Regions from separate parts of the Pseudonocardia sp. CA-142604 genome, predicted to be linked through region 2. Evidence: predicted binding sites of a transcription regulator. Region 2 holds the regulator's gene; the other holds the start of a gene.
The links. Region 2 encodes HspR, which represses chaperone genes until heat shock. Its sites were predicted from a motif close to ANNTTGAGTNNNNNNNACTCAANNT; they were not measured.
Positions count from the first base shown of each region.

Region 1: the regulator HspR is predicted to act here: its motif matches at 7,501-7,525, upstream of lon (endopeptidase La).

Region 1 covers NZ_CP192045.1:673,476-683,912, reverse strand. Annotated here, with positions in the region: gene ACQPZQ_RS03280 (L,D-transpeptidase) at 1-1,141, opposite strand, end outside; gene ACQPZQ_RS03275 (UDP-N-acetylmuramate dehydrogenase) at 1,237-2,274, opposite strand; gene ACQPZQ_RS03270 (DUF2505 domain-containing protein) at 2,299-2,802, shown strand; gene ACQPZQ_RS03265 (MFS transporter) at 2,771-4,033, opposite strand; gene purU (formyltetrahydrofolate deformylase) at 4,115-5,008, shown strand; gene lon (endopeptidase La) at 5,084-7,429, opposite strand; gene ACQPZQ_RS03250 (YbaK/EbsC family protein) at 7,578-8,144, opposite strand; gene ACQPZQ_RS03245 (DUF2516 family protein) at 8,141-8,443, opposite strand; gene ACQPZQ_RS03240 (hypothetical protein) at 8,532-9,293, opposite strand; gene ACQPZQ_RS03235 (helix-turn-helix domain-containing protein) at 9,309-9,659, opposite strand; gene ACQPZQ_RS03230 (DUF445 domain-containing protein) at 9,986-10,437, opposite strand, start outside.
Region 2 covers NZ_CP192045.1:9,722,971-9,733,407, reverse strand. Annotated here, with positions in the region: gene grpE (nucleotide exchange factor GrpE) at 1-354, shown strand, start outside; gene dnaJ (molecular chaperone DnaJ) at 374-1,579, shown strand; gene ACQPZQ_RS44490 (heat shock protein transcriptional repressor HspR) at 1,576-2,034, shown strand; gene ACQPZQ_RS44485 (globin domain-containing protein) at 2,111-3,283, opposite strand; gene ACQPZQ_RS44480 (tetratricopeptide repeat protein) at 3,470-4,492, opposite strand; gene ACQPZQ_RS44475 (AAA family ATPase) at 4,489-5,757, opposite strand; gene clpB (ATP-dependent chaperone ClpB) at 5,883-8,495, shown strand; gene ACQPZQ_RS44465 (cupin domain-containing protein) at 8,673-9,152, shown strand; gene ACQPZQ_RS44460 (flavin-dependent oxidoreductase) at 9,165-10,409, opposite strand.

The DNA.
Region 1 (10,437 bases), 880 kb from region 2:
CGCCGTCACGCGCGGAGAGTTGGACGGGAGTGCCCGTGACCTCGACCGGGTCGCCGTAGAGCGCCGTGTCGTAGTAGGCCTTCGCGTTGTCGATCGAGAGGTTGACGCAACCGTGGGTGACGTTGTCGGAGCCCTGTGCTGCCGCCGATGCCGGGTTGGCGTGGATGAACTCGCCGTTGTTGCTGATCCGCACCGCCCACTGCTCGACCGTGTCGTAGTTGTACTGCTGGCTGACCATCCGCTTGTCGGTGAACTTCTCGCTCACCACGTGGATCCCCGAACGCGTGTTGCGGTTGGGGTCGGTGCCGAGCCCGTAGCTCGCCGGGAAGTCGGCGATCTGGTTGCCGTCGCGCATGACGATCATCCGGTGGCTGTTGACGTCGGCCTTGACGATCTGCGCGCGACCGATCTCGAAGGTGGACGTGACGTCGGCGGCGCCGTAGGCACCCTGCCCGTAGGCCACGCCGAAGAGGTCGGCCTTGACGGTGACCGTGGTGCCGCTCGGCCAGTACGCCTTGGGGCGCCAGTCGACTCGCGAGCCGCCGCCCTCGTCGGGCAGCCAGCCCCACGAGCCCTCGACGGGCACCGACGTGCTGACCGACAGGGCGTGCTCGACCGCGGCCCGGTCGGCGACGTGGCCGTTGAACTGGATGCGCACCGGTGCCGCGACGCCGACGGTGCGCCCGTCACCGATGTTGAGCGTGCCGCGCACGGTCTTCGCGGGCGAGAGGGTGGAGAACGATCCGTTCACCGGCGCGGACTTGCCGTCGGTGCCGACGGCGCTGCCGCTCCAGGTGTAGGTGGTGCCGTAGGCGAGGGGATCCGCGGTGGTCCACTCCGTGTGCTCGCTGTTGAACGAGCCCTTGACCGCCTTCCCCTTCGGACCGGTGAGGGTGACGTCGTCGAACTTGCCCTCGCGGACCGTGGCCGTGGCCTTCGCCGTCGGGTTGGTGCTGTCCGAACCGGCCGCGGGCGAGAAGGAGACCTTGGCCACAGGAGCGACGTCCTGCGGAGGGCCCGGCTCCGGCTGCGATGCACTCGAGACCGTCTCCATGGCCTGCCGTCCGGCCGCGGTGGCCGCGGTGACCACACCCAGCGAACCGATCAGCACCACTGCCAGGACCAGCAGGATCCTCTTCATGAACTTCCCCTCACAGCACTTCCCGCAGGGAGAGAGACGCCCGGACCCCCCGTCCGGTTGCCCTACAACGCTGCTATGCGGAGCGTACGCATCGATCAGATCCGGCAGCCGACCAGCACCGGCTCCGGCACCAGTTCGATCCCGAACCGTTCCTGCACACCACGCCGCACGTCGCTCGCCAGCGCGAGCAGGTCGGCGGTGGTGCCGTCGCCTCGGTTGGTGAGGGCGAGCACGTGCTTGTCGGACAGCGCGACGCGCCCCCCGGGCCCGGGATGGCCCCTCCGGAACCCGGAGTGCTCGATCAGCCAGGCCGCCGGGACCTTGACCAGTCCGGGACCGGCCGGCCAGCGCGGTGCGCCCTCCGGCGCCTCGGCCTCCGGGACCACGGGGTTGGTGAAGAACGAGCCCGCGCTCCAGGTGTCGTGGTCGGTCGCGTCGAGCACCATGCCCTTGCCACGGCGTAGCTCGAGCACGGCCTCCCGCGCCGCCGCAGCCGGAACCCGCGAGCCGGGCTCGACGTCGAGCGCCCTGGCGAGTTCCGGGTAGCGGATCGGCGCGCTCGTGGCGTCGGTGGAGAGGGTGAGACGGACGCGCAGCACGATGGCGTCGTCGCGGCCCTTGAGAGCGCTCGTGCGGTACCCCAGGCCCAGTTCCTCCGCAGGCACGTGCTCGCGGACGATTCCGGCGCCGCGGTCGTAGAGGTCGACGTCGACGAGCAGTTCGGCGATCTCCACACCGTAGGCACCGACGTTCTGCACGGGGGTGGCGCCGGTCCGGCCGGGGATCCCGGAGAGGCACTCCAGCCCGCCCAGCCCATCGGCCACGCAGGCCGCGACGACCCCGTCCCAGTCCTCGCCCGCCTCGACCGTGAGCACCACGGAACCGTTCTCGCCGTGCTCCACGGCCCGTCCGGTGCTGGCGATCCGCACGACGGTGCCCTTCCACCCCTCGTCGGCGATGACGACGTTCGATCCGCCGCCGAGCAGCAACAGGGGCTCCCGGGATGTGTCGGCCGCTCGCACGGCCTCGACGACTGCCTCGGCAGAGGGCGCGGCGACGACCGTGCGCGCCGGACCGCCGAGCCGCAGCGTCGTCAGCGGGGCGAGCCGCGTGGCCACTTCAGGTACCGGCACGAGGGTCAACGGTAGCCTCCCCGTATGCCACGGGAATTCGACTACCGCTCGACGTGGCCGTACCCCGCCGACGAGGTGTACGCCACGATGACCGACCCCGAGTACCTACGCGCGCGGCTGGCGAAGATCGGGGGCCCGGGCGCGGCACTCCTGGAGCACCACCCCGATGCCGACGGCGTGCGCTACCGGCTGCGGCACGGCCTCGACGCGCAGGACATGCCGGCCGCGCTCCGCACGGTGCTGCCGGGAAACATCACCATCGAGCGCGCCGAGAGCTGGAAGAAGCAGGGCCCCGGCCGCTACGACGCCACGGTGGCGGTGACGATCCACAACACGCCCGCGTCAGCGGCAGGTGGCATGCAGTTGCACGACGCCAACCCGGGCAGCGAGCTCCTCCTGCGCCTCGACATCAGCGTCAAGGTTCCCCTGATCGGCGGCCGGATCGAGGACGTCGTGGTCGGGCGGATCGGTGAGCTGTTCGACCTCGAGACGCAGTTCACGCGCGAGTGGCTGGAGCAGCGACACTGACCGCTCGGGCCCCCACCCGGGCGCGGCGCCGCCGGAAGGCGGTGTCCACCAGCCAGAACGCAAGCCCGATCGCCGGCAGCACCCCGCCGAGCACCGACACCCCGAGCCAGCCGTTGCTCGCGTAGGCCGCCGCCGACAGGCCGCTTCCCACCGCGCCGCCGAGGAAGTAGAGCGTCATGTAGGCGGAGTTGAGCCTGCTGCGTGCCTCGGGCCGCAGCGCGTAGACGATCGCCTGGTTGCTGACGTGCACGCCCTGCACGCCGAGGTCGAACAGCAGCAGCCCGATCGCGAGGGCCACCACCGCGCCGGCCCCCGGACGGGCACCCTGGCCGATCAGTAGCCAGGCCAGCGTCGAGACGAGCAGGAACCCGCCAACCGCGTGGTGCGCCCAGCCGCGGTCGGCCAACCGGCCTGCGAACCGTGCGGCCGCCGCCCCCGCCACGCCGAACAGGGCGAAGAGTCCGATGGCGCCCTGTTCGAAGTTGTGCGGCGGCGCGGCCAGCATGAAGCCGATGCTGGTCCAGAGGGCACTGAACGCCGCATAGCTCGTCGCGCTGTAGACCACCCGCCAGCGCAGCACCGGCTCCTCGCGCACCAAGCTGACGACCGAGCGCAGCAGCGCGAAGTAGTGCATCTTCGTGGCGGGCGGCAGCACCGGCAGCGTCCGCCACAGCAGGATGACCGCCACCGCGGTGAGCACGGCGCCGAGCACGAACACCGCACGCCAGCCGAGCGCTTGCGACACCAACCCCGCCACGACCCGCGAGACCAGCACGCCGATCAGCAACCCGCTCATCACCGTGCTGATCGTCTTGCCCTGCTGGCCCTCCGGAGCGAGGTGTGCGGCGAATGGGACGAGCACCTGCGCGGCCACCGTTGTGAGCCCGACGAGCGTCGCGGCCGCGCCGAGGACGGTCAGCGACGGGGCGATGGCGACGACCACCATGCCTGCCACGGTCATCGAGAGCATCGTGACGACGAGCTTGCGGCGTTCCAGCAGGTCACCCAGGGGAACGATGGTGGCGAGCCCGAACGCGTAGCCCAGCTGGATGAGCGTGAGGACCACGCCGACCTGCGACGAGGTGGCGTGGAACGCCTCGGCGAGTGCGTCTTCGAGGGGCTGGGCGTAGTAGTTGTTGGCGACGATGACGCCGGTGGCGAACGTCATTGCAGCCACTGCGCGACGCCGGGTGCCGGCTCTGTCGTCGGTGCCGTTTGCCCGTGAAGTCACGGAGAACAGGATGCTCTGCGGCCGAGCCGCCGAGGGCATGCCGTCTGCCACACCGCGACGGCCACAAGGCACGATCCCCTTGTGGATGCGACCGCCGACCAGCGCTATGTGATCACCTTGAGCTGTCCCGACACCACCGGAATCGTGGCGAGGATCGCAGGCTTCCTCGCAGACGCCGGCGGCTGGATCACGGAGGCGGGCTACCACTCCGACCCGGACACCGGATGGTTCTTCACCCGCCAGGTCGTGCGCGCCGACTCGCTCCCCTACGGCGTCGACGAACTGCGGGACCGCTTCGCCGAGGTCGCGGCAGAGCTCGGCGGGCAGACCGACTGGACGGTCACCGACACCGCGGTGCCCAAGCGTGCCGTGCTCCTGGTGACCAAGGAACCGCACTGCCTGCACGACCTGCTGGGCCGCGTCGCGGCCGGTGAGCTGCCGGTGCAGCTCGACGCCGTGATCGGCAACCACGACGAGCTGGGCGGGATCGTGCGCGCGCACGGCGTGCCGTTCCACCACGTCGAGTTTCCACCGCCGGGCAACGTGCGGTACGCGGTGGAGAAGGAGAAGGCGTTCGACGAGCTGAGCGGGCTCGTCGAGGGCTACGACCCCGACGCGATCGTGCTCGCCCGCTTCATGCAGATCCTTCCGGCACAGGTCTGCCGGGCGTGGGCCGGGCGGGCGCTGAACATCCACCACAGCTTCCTGCCCTCGTTCGTCGGCGCCCGGCCCTACCACCAGGCGTACGCACGCGGGGTGAAGCTGATCGGCGCCACGTGTCACTACGTCACGCCCGACCTGGACGCCGGCCCGATCATCGAGCAGGACGTGATCCGGGTGGACCACAGCGACACCGCGAGCGACATGGTGCGCCGCGGCCGTGACATCGAGCGGCTCGTACTGGCCCGCGGCCTGCGGTGGCACCTGGAGGACCGGGTGCTGGTGCACGGCAACAAGACGGTGGTCTTCCGCTGACGACGCCCTGAACGCACGAACGGCGCTCCCGTCCGTGAGTATCGGACGAGAGCGCCGTTCGTTGGGGGTAGGGAATCAGGCGGCGGTAGCCACCTGAACCGGCTCGAGAGCCAGCTTCAGGACCTCGGCGACGTCTGCCACCGGGTGCACCCGCAGCTCACCGCGCACCGACTCCGGCAGATCGTCGAGGTCGGGCTCGTTGCGCTTCGGGATGATCACGTCGGTCAGCCCGGCCCGGTGCGCGGCCAGCAGCTTCTGCTTGACCCCGCCGATCGGCAGGACCTTGCCCTGCAGCGTGACCTCACCCGTCATCCCGACGTTCGACTTCACCGGTCGCCCGCTGGCGAGCGACGCGAGGGCCGTGGTCATCGTGATGCCGGCGCTCGGCCCGTCCTTCGGCACGGCGCCCGCCGGCACGTGGACGTGCAGCTTGCGCGACGCCAGGTCGCCGGCCAGGCCGCGGGAGCGCAGGTAGCTCAGCGCGATCGACACCGACTCCTTCATGACGTCACCCAGCTGGCCGGTCAGGGTCAGACCAGGCTCGCCCTCCATCGAGGTGGCCTCGATGAACAGCACGTCCCCACCGGCACCGGTGACCGCGAGCCCGGTGGCGACACCAGGCACGGACGTCCGCTCCGCCGTCTCCGGCGTGAACTTCGGCCGGCCGAGGTAGCCCACCAGCGCGTCCGCGTCGATGTGAACGGGCCGCTCGACGTCTTCCCCGTGCGGAGCGTCAGCGGAGCGCGCATCGGCACGGGCGTCGATCTGCACGGCGACCTTCCGCAGGACCTTCGCCAGGCCACGCTCCAGCTGCCGCACACCCGCCTCGCGCGTGTACTCGGCGGCGATCATGCCGAGTGCGACCTCGGAGAACTCGACGTCGGACGGCTCCAGGCCCGCCTTCTCGACCTGGCGCGGCAGCAGGTGGTCGCGCGCGATGGCGACCTTCTCCGCCTCGGTGTAGCCGTCGAGCGTCACGATCTCCATCCGGTCGGCCAGCGGGCCGGGGATGGCCTCGAACACGTTGGCCGTGGCGAGGAACAGCACGTCCGACAGGTCGAGGTCGACCTCGAGGTAGTGGTCGCGGAACGTGTGGTTCTGCGCAGGGTCGAGCACCTCGAGCAGCGCCGCGGTCGGGTCGCCCCGGAAGTCGCTGCCGACCTTGTCGATCTCGTCGAGCAGCACGACCGGGTTCATCGAGCCCGCCTCGCGGATGGCCCGCACGATCCGGCCGGGAAGCGCGCCGACGTAGGTACGCCGGTGCCCGCGGATCTCGGCCTCGTCCCGCACACCGCCCAGGGCGACGCGGACGAACTTGCGGCCCAGGGCCCGCGCGACCGACTCACCCAGCGACGTCTTACCGACACCGGGCGGGCCGACCAGCGACAGAACGGCACCGGACCCGCGGCCGCCGACCTTGTCGAGGCCACGGCGGTTGCGCCGAGCCCGGACGGCCAGGAACTCGATCAGCCGCTCCTTGACGTCGTCGAGGCCGGCGTGGTCGGCGTCGAGGATCGCCCTGGCGGCCACGAGGTCGTCGGTGTCCTCGGTGGTCGTCGTCCACGGGATGTCGAGGACGGTGTCCAGCCAGGTACGGATCCAGCCCGACTCCGGGCTCTGGTCCGACGCGCGCTCCAGCTTGCCCACCTCGGTGAGCGCGGCCTTGCGCACGTGCTCCGGCAGGGCGGCGTTCTCGACCCGCGTGCGGTAGTCGTCGGCGCCCTCGGGCTCGTCGTCACCCAGCTCCTTGCGGATCGCGGCCAGCTGCTGGCGCAGCAGGAACTCGCGCTGGGTCTTCTCCATGCCCTCGCGGACGTCGTTGGCGATCTTCTCGGAGACCTCCTGCTCGGCGACGTGCTCGCGCGTCCACTCGATCAGCAGCTCCAGCCGCTTGACCGGATCGGTCTCGGCGAGCAGCTGGGACTTGTGGTCCAGGTCGAGGTAGGACGCCCAGCCTGCCGTGTCGGCGAGCTGGCCGGGGTCGGTGATCTGCTGCACCGAGTCGATGACCTGCCAGGCACCCCGCTGCTGCAGGATCCCGATGACGAGGGCCTTGTACTCCTTGGCGAGCTCGGTCGCCTTGCCCGTGACGGGCGGGTCGGGGATCGGAGTCGCCTCCACCCACAGCGCGGCACCGGGGCCGGTGACACCGGACCCGATCTGCGCGCGGCCTTCACCGCGCACCACGGCCGCGCGCTCCCCGCTGGGGAGCCTGCCGACCTGCTCGAGGACGGCGATCGTGCCCACTGCGGCGTACTTACCGTCGAGGCGCGGAACGATCAGGACCTTGCGATCGACGCTGTTCGCTGCATCGACCGCCGCCTGCACATCCGGCTCGTCGAGCCGGACGGGAACCACCATGCCGGGCAGCACCACCGAGTCGGCGAGCGGAAGCACCGGCAGCTTCAGCGTCTCTGTCATGCCCCAGTCAACGCTTACACCGTTGAACGAATTCCAGCTCTCAAGTAAGTCCGCCAGCAGCGAACACAGGAAGCTTGAGCCGCTTCCGCTCAACCCACCCGACGCACTATGGAGCCGTAGAGCGGTCGCAACCCCCCGCCCGGCAGCTCTACGGCTCCGTAGTGCGTTTTCCCAGGGCTTCCAGTACTTCTGCATTTTGCAGACGGGTCGTCAGCTCTCCGGGAAGGGCTAGCTTCGAGTGCCGCACGCCGCTCCCGATCACGACGGCAGGGGCCGCTGCCACCGCTGCGTCGACGAGCACCGGCCAGTCCTCGGGCAGGCCGATCGGCGTGATCCCGCCGTACTCCATGCAACTGCGCGCGACGGCGTCGTCCATCGGCGCGAACGAGGCCTTGCGGGCGTTCAGCCGCTTGCGGACCAGCCCGTTGACGTCGGCACGCGTGGTGGCGAGCACCAGGCAGGCCGCGTAGCGCGTCTCCTCGCCGCGCCGACCGGCCACGACCACGCAGTTGGCCGAACCGTCGAGCGGGGACCCGTAGGCCTCGCAGAATGCCGCTGTGTCGGCCAGCCCCGGGTCGATCTCCGCGACACCGACCAGCGCGGCGTCGGCAGGATCGAGCAGCTTGAGGGCATGGGCTACGGGCTCACCCAGCAGATCGGGACGGTCGAGCGCGGGGACCGCCTCCAGCGAGCCGAGGACGGACCAGGCACTCACCAGCGATTACCGCCGCCCTGCACGCCCACCACCGCGGGCTTGACGTCGACGATGTAGACGAGCACGGCTACTAGAGCCGCCAACCAGAACAGGGTGCCGCTGCTGCGCGGACCTCCCTGGAACACGACCAACACCAGCACACTGGCACCGGTGATCCCGAGCCAGGCCGGCTTGGTGAGCTTGTCGGCCGCGGTGAACGCGTCGGCACGCTGCATCAAGGCGTGAATGAAGGCGTAGGCACCCACGGGGATGGCCAGCAGCCACAGCGCCCACAGCACCCAGTCATCGAGGTCGTACAGCAGGCTCACACGGGCAGCCTACCCTGGACGACCACGACACAGCGCCCCCGAGGAGCAGGAGAACCTCGGGGGCGCTGTGCGGATCGGGTCAGCTCTTCGGACCCGTGCCGTTCGTCGTGCCGGTCCGGCGGGTGGCCGGGCGGCGGGTGGCGTCCTTGGGAGCCGTGCGGTTGGCGGCCCTGCGGGTGGCACTGCGGGCGTCGTGGGCCAGCTCGTCGCCGGCCTCGTTGATCGCACCGGCCGTCTCGGCACCGGCCTTGGTCACGGCCTTCGACGCATCAGCGCTGACGTCGGTGACCTTGTCGGCGGTGCGCCCGCTGATGCGCTTGCTGGCGCGGGCCACCCGCTCGCCGGTGGACCGGGTCTGGGTGGTCACCGTGGCCAGGGCCTTGGTGGCGGCATCGTGGGCGTCGTCGACCAGGCCGTCGACACGAGCGTCGAGCTTCTCCGTGTAGGAGCCGAACGTCGCGAGTGCCTGCTCCACCTGGGGCTGCTTGCGGATGCGTCCCCAGGTCTTCTCACCGCGCTCCGCGAATCCTGCGTAGGCCTGCTCGGCCTGCGCACGCAGCTCGGCGACGGTCTTGCGCAGCTCCTCGGAGGACAGGCGCTGCGGCAGCTCGGCGACGCGGTGCTGCACGTCCTCGGCCTGAGCCGTGGCACGCGTGCGGGCCACCATGGCGCGGGCACGAGCAGCCTCGGCGGCCTTGGACACAGCGGCGACGGCGATCTCGCCTGCGCCCAGGACGGCGAACAGCGGGGTGCGGGCGACCTCGGCACGCTCGGCGGCGCTCTTGGTGGCCTGCTCACGGGCCTTACGGACGTCCGCGGCGGTAGGTAGTGACACGGGCATGATGATCACTCCTCGTCAGGATGGTTCGGTGGTGTGGCCGGGGGCGACGTGCTTGCCGCCCTCCTGCCGGAAGGATTGGTAGATCTCGAGGAGCACCTGCTTCTGGCGCTCCGTCAGGGTCGGATCAGCGAGCACGGCGTCGGTGACGTCGCTCGCCGGCCTTTCGTCGAGAATCCCGGCCTTCACGTACAGGGCCTCCGCGGAGATCCGCAGACCCTTCGCGATCTGCTGCAGGATCTCGGCCGACGGCTTGCGCAGCCCCCGCTCGATCTGGCTGAGGTAGGGGTTGCTGACGCCGGCAGTGCGAGCCAGCTGACGCAGCGACACCTGAGCGCTCTCCCGTTGACTGCGGATGTAGCCGCCGATGTCGTCGACGGCCTGGCCGACGGCCTGGCCCGCCTGCTCGACGACCTGGCCGACATGCTCGACCGCGTGTCCGACGCGCTCCCCGGGCCCGTCCTGTCTTGGGGCCCTCGGTACTGGCACGTCCGATCACCTCCCGTTCGCGCAAGCGACTTTACCCACGAACGCTAGCTGTTGCAAGCACAGAGCTTGCACGTTGCGTGGCCTTCGTCACCGGTTCGAGCAGCGCGGACTCACCGCAGGCCGAATTAGGTGTGCTTGCTAAATACTGCACCTATACGACGGGAGATCGCTGTGTGCGATCTGACAATTGCGGAGAGCCACCAGCGCTACGAGCCGAACGCCAGCTGACCGACCGTGTAGATGACGAGCCCGGCGAGCGCACCGACGACCGTGCCGTTGATGCGGATGAACTGCAGGTCACGCCCCACCTGCAGTTCCACCTTGCGCGAGGTCTCCTCTGCGTCCCAACGTTCGACGGTGTCGGTGATCAGCGTGGTGATCTCCGCCCGGTAGTGCCGCACGACGTAGCCGGCCGCGTCGGCCAGCCAGCCGTCGACCTTGTCGCGGAGCTCCGTGTCGTTGCTGAGACGCGTGCCGAGTGCGATGAACCCGTCGCGTACCCGGTTGCGCAGCGCGCTCGATGGATCGGCGGCGGCGTCGAGGATCATCACCTTGACCGTGCTCCAGGCCTGGCCGATGAACTTCTGCACGTCCGGGTGCCCGATGATCTGGAACTTGATCCGCTCGGCGCGCTCGATCGTCTCCGGGTCGCGCTGCA
Region 2 (10,437 bases):
CTGCTCACCGTGCTCGACGACCTGGACCGCGCCGAGGCGCACGGCGATCTCACCGGTCCGTTCAAGGCGGTTGCCGACAAGCTCGTCGCCGTCGTGCAGAAGTTCGGCCTGGAGCCGTTCGGGCTGGAGGGCGAGCCCTTCGACCCGTCGGTCCACGAGGCCGTGCAGCACGAGGGGGGCGGGTCCGGCGGACCGACGGTCACGGTGGTCTCGGCGGTTCTCCGCCCCGGCTACCGCATCGCCGACCGCGTACTGCGGCCCGCGATGGTGGCGGTCACCGACCGCCCTGACGACGGCACCACCCAGCCTCCGCTGACCACCACAACTGAACCCGGCCCCGCTGAGGGGCTCTGAAAGACGCGAAGGAGGCGGAGTGACCCAGCGCGACTGGATCGAGAAGGACTTCTACCGCGAGCTGGGCGTCACCTCCGGCGCGTCCGCGGACGACATCAAGAAGGCGTACCGGAAGCTTGCGCGTGAGCTCCACCCGGACGCCAATCCGGGTGACGCCAACGCCGAGGCGCGGTTCAAGACCGTGTCCGAGGCGTACGGGGTGCTGTCCGACGAGAAGAAGCGCCGTGAGTACGACGAGACGCGTGCGCTCTTCGCCGGTGGCGGCGGCTACGGAGCCGGCGGGGGCTTCCCCGGCGGCTTCGGCGGCGGCGCGGCAGGCCAGGGCTTCGACCTGAACGACCTGTTCGGCCGGGCCGGTGCCGGGTCACCCGGCGCGGGCGGGGCAGGCGGGCTCGGCGACATCCTCGGTGGGATCTTCGGAAACCGCGGCGGGGCCGGCACCACCACCACGGGCCCTCGGGCGCAGCGTGGTGCCGACGTCGAGAGCGAGCTGCGTATCGACTTCATCGACGCCGTCCGCGGTGCGGAGGTGCAGCTGCGGCTGTCGTCGCCGGGCCGGTGTGAGCGGTGCGGCGGCACTGGTGCCCGGCCGGGCAGCACGCCGCGGCAGTGCCCCACCTGTGGTGGCGTCGGCCTGGTCAGCCGCAGCCAGGGCGCGTTCGCGTTCTCCGAGCCGTGCCGCGACTGCCGCGGCACCGGCCGGATCATCGACGACCCGTGCCCCGAGTGCGGGGGCGACGGCGTCAGCACCCGCACCCGCCTGCTCACCGTCCGGGTTCCGGCCGGTGTGGCCGACGGGCAGCAGATCCGGCTCAAGGGGCAGGGCGAGCCGGGCCGGGGTGGTGCACCGGCCGGTGACCTGTACGTGAAGGTGCACGTCAGCCCCCACCGGCTCTTCGGACGGTCGGAGCGCAACAACGACGACCTGACGCTGACGGTGCCGGTCACCTACCCCGAGGTGGCGCTCGGCAGCACGCTGACCGTGCCCACACTGGACTCCACCGTGTCGCTCAGGATTCCCCCGGGCACCTCGAGCGGGCGCACGTTCCGGGTCCGCGGGCGAGGTGTGAAGCGGAAGAGCGGAAAGACCGGTGACCTGCTCGTCACGGTCGAGGTGGCCGTGCCGAGCTCGCTCGACGACGGTGCCACCGAGGCGTTGCAGGCTTACGCCGAGGCCACCAAGTCGTTCGACCCGCGCGCAGATCTGCTCGGGGGCGGGTCATGAGCACCATCCCCGGCGGCCCGGCGCTACCGCCGGGCGCCAACCCGGACAGCCCCATCTTCGTCATCTCGGTGGCGGCGGAGCTGGCCGGGCTGCACGCCCAGACGCTGCGCAGCTACGACCGGCTGGGACTCGTGAGCCCCGGTCGGTCGCCTGGCGGCGGGCGGCGCTACTCCGTTCGTGACATCGCCCTGCTCCGCGAGGTCCAGCGGCTCTCCCAGGAGGAGGGCGTGAACCTCGCGGGCATCAAGCGGATCATCGAGCTGGAGCAGCTCGTCGACGAGCTGCGCGCCCGGCTGGACGAGCTGACACACGAGCTGATGGCCGCCCACGCCGCGGCGGAGCAGGCGGCAGCGAGCGTGCACGCCTCGTACCGGCGGGACCTGGTGCCGGTGGACCGACGCCAGGCCTTGGTGGTGTGGCGGCCGAAACCGCGCCGCGAAGAGAAGCAGAGCTGACCGCACGTACCTCTTGGCCACCGCACAGACGTCCTGACGTGTGCGCGGTGGCCAAGACGTGTGCGTGGTGGCTTGGTCAGTCCATCGTGAACGGGTCGTACCGGATGCGGTCGAGCGGTGTGCCCGCCACCAGCATTCGCGACACCGTGGAGCGGATCATGGCCGGTGACCCACAGACCAGCACGTCGTGGTCGGCCCACGCCCCGTAGCGCGTGACGACGTCGGCCAGGGTGCCCCGCTCGGCGCCCGAGCCGCCCTCGTCCTTCTCGACGACGGGGATGATGTCGAGCCAGGTGTTGCTGTAGGAGAGCCGCCGCAGGCTGGGGAAGTCGTACAGGTCGTCCCAGGTGCGGCCGCCCACGAACACCTGGGTGCGGGGCTGCTCCTCGCGCGTGGCCAGGTCCTCGAGGAGGGCCTTGATCGGAGCCATGCCGGTGCCGCCGGTGACCATCAGAAGCTCGCGTCCCGTGCCGGCTTCGACGTGCATGCGGCCCATCGGCGGCCCGATCCGCCAGGTGTCGCCGATCCGGGAGTGGGCGACGATCGCCCGGCTCACCCACCCGCCGTCGACGGCGCGGACGTGGAACTCCAGGGTGCCGTCGCTCCTCGGGGCGTTGGCCGGGGACAGGTAGCGCCACAGGCGTGGCCGCTGGGGCGTCTCCACACTCAGGTACTGGCCCGCCCGGTACGGGATCGCCTCGCTGGTCTGCACCGTGATCACCGCGAGGTCCCATCCGACGCGTCGGTGGTCCACCACCCGCCCGAGCCAGGACGCGGGGCCGCGGTCGGCCTGTGCGGCACTGATCATGGCGGCGGCGACGATCGCGTAGGCCTCGGACCAGGCCTTCTGGACCTCCGGCGTCCATGCAGCGCCGGAGTGGTGGCTGATGGTGCCGAGCAGCGACGCCCCGACCGCGTCGTAGTGCTGGGCGAGCACCCCGAACTTGCGGTGGTCGCGTCCGAGCTGCTCGAGGAAGGGCGTGAGGTCGTCGGGCTGGTCGACCATCTGGACGACGTGCACGAGCGCCCGCAGCAGGCGGCTGCGCTGCACCTCCATGTTGACCGGGAAGAGGTCGCGGGTCTGCGGGGCGATCTGGAACAGCGTGGCGTAGAAGTACCGCCCGAGGTCGTCCATGTGCGGCTCGACCACCGCGAAGCTGGAACGGATCAGCTCGACCATTCCGGACTGCTCGCTGCGGGGCGCGCCGACGCTGGGGAGGTCGGCAGCGAGCAACTGTTCAGCGGTCATGGATGGCCGACTCTTCCTGCTCGATGATCGGGGGGCGAGGGAGGGGCGTCCCTGGCCGGGGCAGCCTAACGCTCCGAGAGCGCCTTGGAGACCCTCCGTGCCTGGACCAGATCGTGTGGTGGCAGAAATGCCTCGTCCCCACCGCCGACCGTTCGGCGAACCGGCGGTCCGCAGGCAGGCGCGGGGTCAGCCGTGGCGCAAGCGGCGCACCGTTCTCACGACGATCGCCAGGCCACCCAGCAGGCCCAGCACCAGCCACACCAGCGCAGCGAACACCCCGACCCCGGTGATCAGGACGACGACGAGGAGCAGCACGCACGCGGCGACGGCGGCGTACGTGAGGCGCAGCGGCCCGTCCCCCTGCAGCGCCGCACGGACCACGGGCCTGGTCTGCTTGGGGAGGTATCGGACGGTCCACCACGTCAGTCCGCCCGCGATCACCAAGGTCACGGCTGCGGCGATGCGGCCCGACCACGTCGAGTCGAGCGGATCCTCTCCGCTGGAGACGATCACGGCCACGGTGGCCACCGCGAGCAGCATCCGCAGCCGCCAGGACAACTGCCAGAGCACCGCAGTGATGGTCTGCATGACCTTGGGCATCCCCGGCGCGAGCATGCCGGCGTCGATGAGCCCGCGCAGAGCCTGCGCGGGGCGGTGCCCTCTGGCGTCGAGGACGGCCAGGTCGTGCCTGGCCACGGCATGCTGCGGATCGAGCCGGAGCACCTCCTCGTAGGCCTGGCGGGCCGTCTCCTTGTCCCCGAGATCGCTGGTGACGTCGGCGAGCAGGAAATGCGACGCCGGGGAGTTCGGAGCGAGCTCCACGACCCGCCCGGCGGCCTGTGCTGCCTCGGGCAGGCGCCCGGCCCGCTTCAGCACCTCGGCGTACATCGTGGCGCCCGGGGTCTCCTCCGGGGCGAGTGTCACGGCCCGATACGCGGCCTCGACGGCCTCGTCGTGCCTGCCGAGTCCGGAGAGGAGCGCGGCCCGCAGCACGTGCGGCCGGTCGAACTCCGGAGCGGCGGCCGACGCTGCTTCGGCCGCGGCCAGCCCGTCGACGAGCTGCCCGGACTCGTACAGCACGGCCGCCAGCCCCAGGAGCAGCCCGGGATCGTTCGGGGAGGCGGCGAGCGCCTCGCGCGCGGCCCGTTCGGCGTCGTCGAGCCGGCCGAGGAGGCGCAGCTGTTCCACGCGGTGGAACGCGGTCGTCACAGCTTCTTGTGCTTCCGTAGGTAGGCCGAGAGGTCGTCGTAGTCGCCGTCGGAGTTGGAGAACGCGACGACGTTGCGGGCCGTGGCGAACCACGCTCCGGTGCTCGGCCGGACCTCCTTCACGGCCGCCTCCAGGTCCTTCGTGGTCAGCGCGTGCAGCCGGCCGATCTGCATCGACAGGGCGAGGGCCCGCTCGGCTGCCGTGGTGCAGACGTGCGCGACGTCGGCCCCGGAGAAGTGTTCGGTGAGCCGGACGATCCGGTCGAGGTCGACCTCGGCCACCGGGCGGTCGCGCAGGTGGTAGCGCAGGATCGCGGCGCGCGCCGGGGCGTCCGGCGGCAGGACGAGCACCATGCGGTCGAACCGGCCGGGGCGGCGCAGGGCGCTGTCGACGTCCCACGGGTGGTTGGTGGCACCGAGGGTGAAGACGCCGTCGTTGTTCCCGCCCAGGGAGTCCATCTCGCTCAGCATCTGGTTGACCGTGTTACGCATGCTGTTGGCGTGGCTGAGTTGCGAGCGCTTCTGGCCGAGGGCGTCGAGCTCGTCGAAGAACAGCACGCACGGAGCGCGGCGCCGGGCCTCGGCGAAGATCCGGGCCATGTTGCGCTCGCTCTGACCGGTGTACATATCGAGGACGTCGGAGACGCCGACGGTGAAGAAGTTCGCCCCGAGCTCGCCCGCGACAGCACGGGCGATGAACGTCTTTCCGCAGCCGGGAGGTCCATACAGGAGCAGGCCGCCCGTGAGGGTCTTGCCGAAGGCCTTGGCGAGCTCCGGGTTGCGCATGGGTCCGAGGAAGGCGAGCTCCAGGCGCTGCTTGACGTCCTCCATGCCGCCCACGTCGGCCAGCCGGATGCCGGGCTGCTCGATGTCCTCGACGACCGGTGACGACTCGCCGTGGGCGAGCACCGGCTCCGGGGTGCCGGCGACCTCCTCCTCGGCGTGCGTCCAGTCGTAGCCTTGCAGCCGGTGCTGCCCCGTTCTGTCGGGAGCCGGCGGCGCTGCGGGAGCCGGCTCGGCAGGCGCGGGCGCGGCGGCCACCTCCGGGGCGGGGGGCGCTGTGAGCCCGCTGGTCAGACGTTGCAGGAGGCCCATTGCGTCGGTGTTGGACGCGTCGCGGGCCAGCACCTGGATGCAGTGCTGCAGGGCCTCCGTGCTCCGGCCTCTTTCGGCCAGCAGCCCGGCCACATGCAGCCGGAGCGGAACGTCGTCAGGGGCGGTGGTCACCGCCGTGAGCAGGCTGGTCAGGAGAACATCGTCAGACATCGGCCGGAAGTATCGCCGAGACAGGGGCCTGGCTTTGCCTTGAGCGGAACAGACTCAACTTTCCTTACGTTCTTCCAAGCGACGGGCACGATGGTGCCCAGGCGACGATGCAGGAGGTACAGGGGATGGACTCTTTCAACCCCACCACCAAGGCGCAGCAGGCCATCTCGGCCGCCGTGCAGGCTGCTGCGCTCGCCGGCAACCCCGATGTCGGCCCGACGCACCTGTTGGGAGCTCTGCTCGCCCAGGGTGACGGGATCGCGGTGCCGCTGCTCACGGCGGTGGGTGCTGATCCGGCGGCCGTGCGGGGTGAGCTCGCGCAGCTCGGCAACCGCCTGCCCTCGGCGGCAGGTGCCACGGTGAGCGCCCCGCAGCTGTCCCGCGATGCCATCGCGGCGATCACCGCTGCCCAGCAACTAGCCACGGAGATGGGCGACGAGTACGTCTCCACCGAGCACCTGCTGTTCGGGCTCGCATCGGCGCATAGCCAGGTCGCCGACCTGCTGCGCCGCCACGGAGCCACGCCGGAGGCGCTGCGCGAGGCGTTCAGCAAGGTCCGCGGCAGCTCGCGGGTGACGAGCCCCGACCCCGAGGGCACCTACCAGGCCCTGGAGAAGTACGGCGTCGACCTCACCGAGCGGGCCCGCAAGGGCGAGCTCGACCCGGTGATCGGGCGCGACACCGAGATCCGCCGCGTCGTGCAGGTTCTGTCGCGGCGCACCAAGAACAACCCGGTGCTCATCGGTGAGCCCGGCGTCGGCAAGACGGCGATCGTCGAGGGGCTCGCCCAGCGGATCGTGGCGGGCGACGTCCCGGAGTCGCTGCGCGGCAAGCGTGTCGTGGCGCTCGACCTCGGGTCGATGGTCGCCGGCGCGAAGTACCGCGGTGAGTTCGAGGAGCGGCTGAAGGCCGTCCTGAAGGAGATCACCGACTCGGCGGGCCAGGTCATCACGTTCATCGACGAGCTCCACACGATCGTCGGTGCGGGTGCCACCGGCGAGGGCGCGATGGATGCCGGCAACATGATCAAGCCGATGCTGGCCCGCGGTGAGCTGCGGATGGTCGGCGCCACCACGCTGGACGAGTACCGGCAGCGCATCGAGAAGGACCCTGCGCTGGAGCGCCGTTTCCAGCAGGTACTGGTGGGCGAGCCCAGCGTCGAGGACACCATCGGCATCCTGCGCGGGCTCAAGGAGCGCTACGAGGTGCACCACGGCGTCCGGATCACCGACGCCGCTCTGGTGGCCGCTGCCACGCTGTCCGACCGGTACATCACCGCCCGGTTCCTCCCCGACAAGGCGATCGACCTCGTCGACGAGGCTGCGTCGCGACTTCGCATGGAGATCGACTCCCGTCCCGTGGAGATCGACACGGTCGAGCGAGCCGTGCGTCGGCTGGAGATCGAGGAGATGGCGCTGGAGAAGGAGGACGACCCCGCCTCCCGCGACCGGCTCGACGCGCTGCGTGCCGAGCTGGCGGAGAAGCGCGAGGAGCTGTCCGCCCTCACCGCCCGGTGGCAGAACGAGAAGGGCGCGATCGAGAGCGTCCGCGAACTGAAGGAGCAGCTCGAGGGGCTGCGTGGAGAGTCGGAGCGCGCCGAGCGCGACGGCGACCTCGGCAAGGCGGCTGAGTTGCGCTACGGGCGCATCCCGGCGCTGGAGAAGAGGTTGGAGGAGGCCACGGACGTCACGGCCCCCGATGCCGACGTGATGCTGAAGGAGGAGGTCGGCCCGGACGACGTGGCCGACGTCGTCTCCGCGTGGACCGGTATCCCCGCGGGCCGCATGCTCGAGGGCGAGACGGCCAAGCTGCTGCGCATGGAGGACGAGCTCAGCAAGCGGGTGGTCGGGCAGTCCGAGGCCGTGCGCGCTGTGTCCGACGCCGTGCGCCGGGCGCGGGCGGGGATCGCCGACGAGAACCGGCCCACCGGGTCGTTCCTGTTCCTCGGCCCCACCGGCGTGGGCAAGACCGAGCTGGCGAAGGCGCTCGCCGAGTTCCTGTTCGACGACGAGCGGGCGATGGTCCGCATCGACATGAGCGAGTACTCGGAGAAGCACAGCGTCGCCCGGCTCGTCGGTGCCCCGCCCGGCTACGTGGGCTATGACCAGGGTGGCCAGCTCACGGAGGCCGTGCGGCGCCGTCCGTACACGGTGGTGCTGTTCGACGAGGTCGAGAAGGCGCACCCGGACGTCTTCGACACGCTGCTCCAGGTGCTCGACGACGGCCGCCTGACCGACGGCCAGGGCCGCACGGTCGACTTCCGCAACACGATCCTCGTGCTCACGTCCAACCTGGGCACGCAGGCGATCTCCGACCCGTCGCTCGACGATCGGGGCCGCAAGGATGCCGTGATGGCGATCGTGCAGCGACACTTCAAGCCGGAGTTCCTCAACCGGCTCGACGACGTCGTGGTGTTCCACGCGCTGTCCACGGAGGAGCTCACGCACATCGTCGACATCCAGCTCGACGTCCTGCGTCGCCGGCTGGCGAAGCGGCGGCTCACGCTGGAGGTCTCCGATGCGGGCCGCGAGTGGCTGGCCATGAACGGTTTCGACCCCGTCTACGGGGCGCGGCCGCTGCGGCGGCTCGTGCAGTCGGCGATCGGCGACGCGCTCGCGAAGGAGTTGCTGTCCGGCGACATCCGCGAGGGCGACACCGTGCGCGTCGACCTCGACCCCATGGCGAGCGGTGGCATGGGTGGTCTGATCGTCGGCCGGGCGATGCCCGCAACGATCTGATCCAGTCGCCTGACGAACGGGGAGGGTGCCGGGTCGGTCACATGTGGGCCGGACCAGCACCCTTCCCGCCGTGGTGCCCCCGAGATCTCGCCATCGTGGGCTCGTGCCTTGCGCGCGGTACGGATCTGCTGTGACATCGAATGGACGCAGACACCGAGATCACGACCAGGAGGGGACATGACCGCCGGCGAGGAGATCGTGCTCGGCCCGCTGCCCAAGGGCATCACGCTTGCGAGCGAGGGCATGAACAAGAAGGTGTGGAACGTGCTCGGCCACACCTACTCGATGAAGGCCGCGAGCGAGTCGAGCTTCGCCTTCGAGACCTACGACCCGCCCGGCACCGGCGTGCCCCCACACGTGCATCCCACCCAGGACGAGCACATCTACGTGCTCGAGGGAGTGTTCACGCTCTACCTCGACGGCCAGTGGGAGACCGCAGGCCCTGGCGACACCGTGCGGATGCCGAGGAACCTCCCGCACGCGTACTACAACCGCGGCGAGGTGCCGACCCGAGGGCTCTTCTGGGTCAGCCCCGCCGGGCGTCTCGCTGCGCTGTTCGACAACCTGCACAACCTCGAGGACCCCGCCGAGGTCGTGCGGCTCTCCGCGCAGCACGACGTGGACTTCCTGCCGCCTGGTTCGGTCGAGGGCGCCTGAGGCTCCCCGCGGTCACGACGGGCGGTTCACCTGCTCGCTCGACGACCCGGATGCCCGGGCGTACCCGCTGACCACGGCGTCGATCTCCTCAGAGGTGATCACGTCCTCGAGCCGGGAGAACCCACGGGGAGCCCGGCGTTCGACCTCGTCGATCACGACCTCCGGCCCGCCCACCCGGTTGCGCAGCACCACCTCGCTCGTGGTGGGTAGGCGGTCGTCCTCGTACGCCTTCAGCGCGCGGACGGGGTCGGCGTGCTCGGCGAGGTGGCTGCTGATGCTCGTGGCGTCGAGGATCGCCTGGCCGGCTCCGTTGGAGCCCATCGGATACATCGGGTGGGCGGCATCGCCCAGGAGCGTCACCCGGCCACTGGTCCAGTAGGGCAGGGGGTCCCGATCGCACATCGGGAACTCGAAGCGCTCCGGCGTCGCGCGGATGAGACCTCTGTGGTCGACGTGCGGAACGTGGAATCGATCGAGATGCCCCGCGAACTCGTCCAGGTCGGCGGAACGCGACCAGTCCTGACGACGGGGCGGTGGGTCGCCTTCCTGGCCGGTCAGCACGCAGACCGCCCAGTTGGTGAGGTTCGTGCCGGGGCTCCGCCCCTCCGCGATCGGGTAGATCACCAGCTTCGCCGCAATGCCGCCGGCGATGATCATCGAGCGTCCGGTGCCGAACTCCGGCCAATCCGTGGCTCCTCGCCACATCAGCACGCCGTTCCAGCGGGGCGGGCCCTCGTCGGGGAAGAGGCTGGCGCGCAGTGCCGAGTGGATCCCGTCGGCGCCCACGAGCACGTCGCCCCGGACCATTCCCAACGTCTCTCCGCTGAGATCGACGAACTGCGCACTCACCCCGTCGGCGTCCTGTTCGAACCCGACCAACCGGTGGCCGGTCCGCACCGCGTCGGGACCCAGACGCTCCAGCACCGCCCGCAGCAGCACGCCCTGCAGCCTGCCCCGATGGTAGGAGAGCTGCGGAAACGCGAACCCGGCCGCCGTGCCGCACGGTCTACGGAGAATCTCCTGCCCTAGCCGATGGTGGTACGACAGCTCCCTGATCCGGATCCCCGCCTCGTCCAGCCGGTCGAGGAGCCCGAGCGCGGCCAGCTCCTTCACCGCGTGCGGCAACGCGTTGATGCCGACTCCGAGCGGGCGGATGTGCTCGCTCTGGTCGTAGACCGTGCAGTCGATGCCTTCATGGTGCAGCCGTAGAGCGGTGGTGAGGCCCCCTATGCCCGCTCCCACGATGATGACCCGCATGACGGTTCCCCCCGTCGTATCGATCAGC